Regions from separate parts of the Shewanella violacea DSS12 genome, predicted to be linked through region 1. Evidence: predicted binding sites of a transcription regulator. Region 1 holds the regulator's gene; the other holds the start of a gene.

Region 1 (2,208 bases):
GCCTTCTCGCAGCAGCTTTGCTGCGTTCTCCGAGGGGTAAGCTCCGTACTCACAGTGACGGAGTCACGCTCTCGTATCTCTCTTTTCTATAATTCCATTAACGACTTTACGGCTAACAAAACTGAACTGATTGAACATAAGATGAGGGTTGCGGTGCGAGTCTTATCTTTATCTACTCGTCCTATCAGTCTTCCCGCCACTAGATAACCTAAGATCACCGATGGCATAAGCAACAGAGATAGCCATATATGTCTGACATTGATAAAGCCAGTGACGGCTAAAATAGCCAAGGCAATTAATGAACTGAAGACAAAGAAGGCTGATAGCGCGGCGCGAAACTGACGGGCATCTTGTCCTGAAAGCAGAATTGCTAATGGCGGGCCGCCGATAGCGGCAATATTGCCAAATATGCCAGATATCACGCCGGCGCCAAATAGACTCTTGCGGTTAACGGCTAAGTTGAACTTGAGTAAACTTAAAATGACTGCCGCGGCAACTATGCCTGATATGGCCAAGCCAAGAATTGCTTGTGGTGCATATATTAATAGTGCTACACCAATAAAGCCCCCTGGTATTCGCCCAAGTAGTGCATATTGCAGCCCATTAAACTTCAGGGCGCCTCGCTCTCTTATTAGTGTCAATAAGGAGATAGAGAAGCCCATGACGATAACCGGGACAGGTACCAACTCAGGATCGACAATATAGAGTAAAGGGGATGCGACAACGGCTAAGCCAAAACCTATTAGGCTCTGGGTTAAGGCGCCACAGAAGATAATTAACGAGGCTAGAGCCAGAGTTGTTGGATCTATCATTGAAAGCACGGCTTTTCTCTAAATTGTATTGTGAATGGCGAAATAGTTAGCACTATTTATCTGATGTATTAGTCTGACTCGATTGTTTCGGCAGGGGTGATACTAGTGTAGAAGAGAGCAGGGAGCGCAATGCGATCCCTGAAACTGACTGTTCAAGATTTTAGTGAGTCTGCTTACTCCACATCTTCCCAGGCGATACCCATCTGATCCATCAAGCGCTTCACTTCGGACGGGATAGTATCGGGCTTATCTTTAGACAAGTCATCATCGTTAGGCAGAGGCTGACCTGTGTATGCATGCAAGAATGCTTCGCACAGCAACTCACTATTGGTGGCATGACGCAGGTTATTCACTTGGCGACGGGTGCGCTCATCGGTAAGAACCTTAAGTACCTTCAAGGGAATAGAAACAGTAATTTTCTTTACTTGTTCATTCTTCTTGCCGTGTTCAGCATATGGGCTGATATAATCGCCATTCCACTCAGTCATTGACTCACCTGTATATTCAAAATTCGGGGCAGATTTTAACCCTTTAAATTGTACAGTCAAATTATTGCCTCTTATTTATGACAATTGCAAATAGATTTCCATATGTTTGGACGTCTAAACGGCTATATTCGGTTGACGCTAGGCTTTCCCTTAGGTACATTTAGACGTCCAGACATCTCTTAACCATTTTTTGTAGGGGAAAGGTGTTCAGTAAATAGTTTAGGAGTAGTAGATGACCGAACGTAAGTTAGCCACAATTGCAGTGCGTCAAGGGATTGAATCCGATACCCAACATGGTGCTGTGGTGCCCCCTATCTATTTATCGACTAATTATTGCTTCGATGGCCATAAGAATCCTAGAGACTTCGATTATAGCCGTTCGGGTAATCCGACTCGATCTATTCTTGGGGATGCCATTGCTAGCCTGGAAAAAGGCGCAACTGGCATAGTGACTTGTACAGGTATGGCTGCGATTACATTAGTGACTAGCCTGTTGGGTCCCGATGACCTGCTTGTGGTTCCCCATGACTGTTATGGCGGTAGCTATCGTCTGTTTACTAACTTGGCTAAGAAGGGAGCGTTTAAGTTAGCTGTTGTCGATCAGACCGACAGCGCTGCACTCGAAGTTGCTATTGCTCGCAAGCCTAAGATGGTCTGGCTGGAAACACCGTCTAATCCACTACTGCGTGTCGTCGATATCGAAGCTATTTCCAAGGCAAGTAACTTAGTAGATGCCTTAGTGGTGGTCGATAATACGTTCCTGTCGCCAATTCTACAGCAACCTTTGCTTCTCGGCGCCGATATCGTTATTCACTCGACCACTAAGTACATCAATGGCCATAGCGACGTAGTCGGTGGTGCCGTCGTCGCTAAGGATGCCGAGTTAGGTGAGTTATTACATTGGTGGT
Region 2 (2,208 bases), 1.9 Mb from region 1:
ATGGCTGGCTTGTTAAAGCAGCAAGATAATTTCGATCTCTGTGTCGGCAATGACCCAGACTATGACAGGCACGGCATCGTTTGTCCCGGTTCAGGTTTGATGAACCCGAATCACTTCTTAGCCGTGGCTATCGATTATCTGGTGACCCACAGACCCGATTGGTCTGATAGCTTAATCATAGGTAAAACCTTAGTCTCTAGTGCCATGATAGATAAAGTCTGCGCCCAGCATGGTAAGACGCTGTGTGAGGTGCCTGTTGGATTTAAATGGTTCGTCGATGGTCTCGCCGATGCAAGTTTTGCCTTCGGGGGAGAGGAGAGTGCCGGTGCTGCATTCTTGAGACGCGATGGCACTACCTGGTGTACCGATAAAGATGGCTTTATTCTCGCACTATTGGCGGCTGAAATTCTAGCGGTAACAGGGCTGACACCGGCCCAACGATATCAAGAACTTGTGACGCTACACGGAGAGGGGTTTTATAAGAGAGTCGACAGTCCGGTGCAAGCAGACAAGAAGGTCAAGTTTGCTCAGGTGTTGAAGAGTGAGGTTAATACCCAGACCTTAGGCACTGAGGTTCTGGCCGGTGAGTCGATATTGGCTGTGCTGACCAAGGCCCCCGGAAATCAGGCAGACATAGGTGGCATCAAGGTCATCACCGAGAATGCCTGGTTCGCGGCTCGTCCATCGGGTACCGAAGCCTTATTTAAGATCTATGGCGAAAGCTTTATTAGCCCAGCTCATCTGCAACAGGTCATCGATGAGGCACAAGCCATGATCGATACTCTCTTAGCGTAAAATATGGGTTTAATAGACGAGTCACCAGAACCTAAGCTTTAAGCTCGAGTTTCTGGAGACTCCTATTAGAAAGAGATATGACAGCTAGGGAGATTATTCTTCTCCAGATAGTGCTGGTGATACTCTTCGGCGCGATTAAATTCGAGTACAGGGGCTATTTCTGTCACTATCTGTTTTTTTCCCCACTTGCCACTAAGGGCCAGAGCTTGTTTAGACTGCTCTGCTAGTGTTTTTTGCAGATTGTCGTGGAAAAAAATGGCGCTGCGATATTGAGAGCCTATGTCTGCCCCTTGTCTGTTGAGTGTGGTTGGGTTGTGGTTTTGCCAAAACACCTGGAGTAAGTCCTGAAAAGAGACTAAAGCGTCATCGTATTCCACCTGAACGACTTCGGCGTGACCGGTTTTGCCACTTTTAACTTGGGTGTAGCTGTTAGCCGCGTTATCGCCACCCATATAGCCACAAGTCGTCTGCTTAACGCCTGCCAACTGATTAAAGAAGAACTCAACGCCCCAAAAACACCCAGCTCCAAATGTCGCTACTGCCATACAATACCTCTAATTAAGTCGATGTAGATTAACCCTGTTTACGTTTGCAGAGCCATTAGATACCAGCAATACATTCAGACCTGTAGACTGAGTTCATTCGAAATGAACGTCTGGATGGCTAGACGTCTACATCTTGTGCTTTATCGCTATCTTTTGCAACAAGATAAAAAACATTTTGGTAAAGATATTATTTGATGCCTCGATAAATAGCTGAGGTATGGGTTAAGTGTTATTATTCTAAGCAATAGATTTTTCGAAATAAAATTAAAGCTTCTTCCATGAAATCACGCCGTTTCCAATTGCGATTTACTTGTAAGAACAATTAAGGGGAATTTTGTGCTACAGGCGCTAATAGAGTCACAAGACTTTTTAAAATTTACGTTAGACAACCCACATCACATAGATGAAAGCGGTACATTTTCTTTAGGCGAACACACACAAGTAGAAGTGTGGGATACCGGGGTTATCGTATTTGAGCCTAAACAAGGTGAGGGGAAAGATATTGTCCTCTCTTGTGCGGTACATGGTAACGAAACTGCCCCCATCGAGCTCTGCAATGACTTGATAAAAGACCTGCTCCAGCAAAAGATAATCACCAAGCACAGGGTCTTATTCCTATTTGGCAATCCGCCGGCAATCATCAATGGCACTCGCTTCATCGAAGAAAACCTAAATCGTTTATTCAATGGTGCACACTCTGTGGGCGAAGGTCTGAGTAATCCTGAGCGGATCCGTGCGAAAAAACTCGAATTCTATGTCGATAAGTTCTTCTCGGCCTCGAGTGCAACAGAGCAAAGAATTCATTATGATTTGCATACGGCTATTCGTGGCTCAAAACATGAAAAGTTCGCCATCTATCCATACCGTC

The links. The regulator MetJ, encoded in region 1, represses methionine synthesis genes. The targets are predictions, from matches to a motif close to TAGACGTCTAGACGTCTA.
Region 2: the regulator MetJ is predicted to act here: its motif matches at 1,452-1,469, upstream of msrA (peptide-methionine (S)-S-oxide reductase MsrA).

Annotation. Positions count from the first base shown of each region.
Region 1 covers NC_014012.1:4,242,832-4,245,039, reverse strand. The annotation lists gene SVI_RS17635 (sulfite exporter TauE/SafE family protein) at 87-821, opposite strand; gene metJ (met regulon transcriptional regulator MetJ) at 986-1,300, opposite strand; gene metB (cystathionine gamma-synthase) at 1,533-2,208, shown strand, end outside.
Region 2 covers NC_014012.1:2,344,179-2,346,386, forward strand. The annotation lists gene pgm (phosphoglucomutase (alpha-D-glucose-1,6-bisphosphate-dependent)) at 1-795, shown strand, start outside; gene msrA (peptide-methionine (S)-S-oxide reductase MsrA) at 861-1,340, opposite strand; gene astE (succinylglutamate desuccinylase) at 1,677-2,208, shown strand, end outside.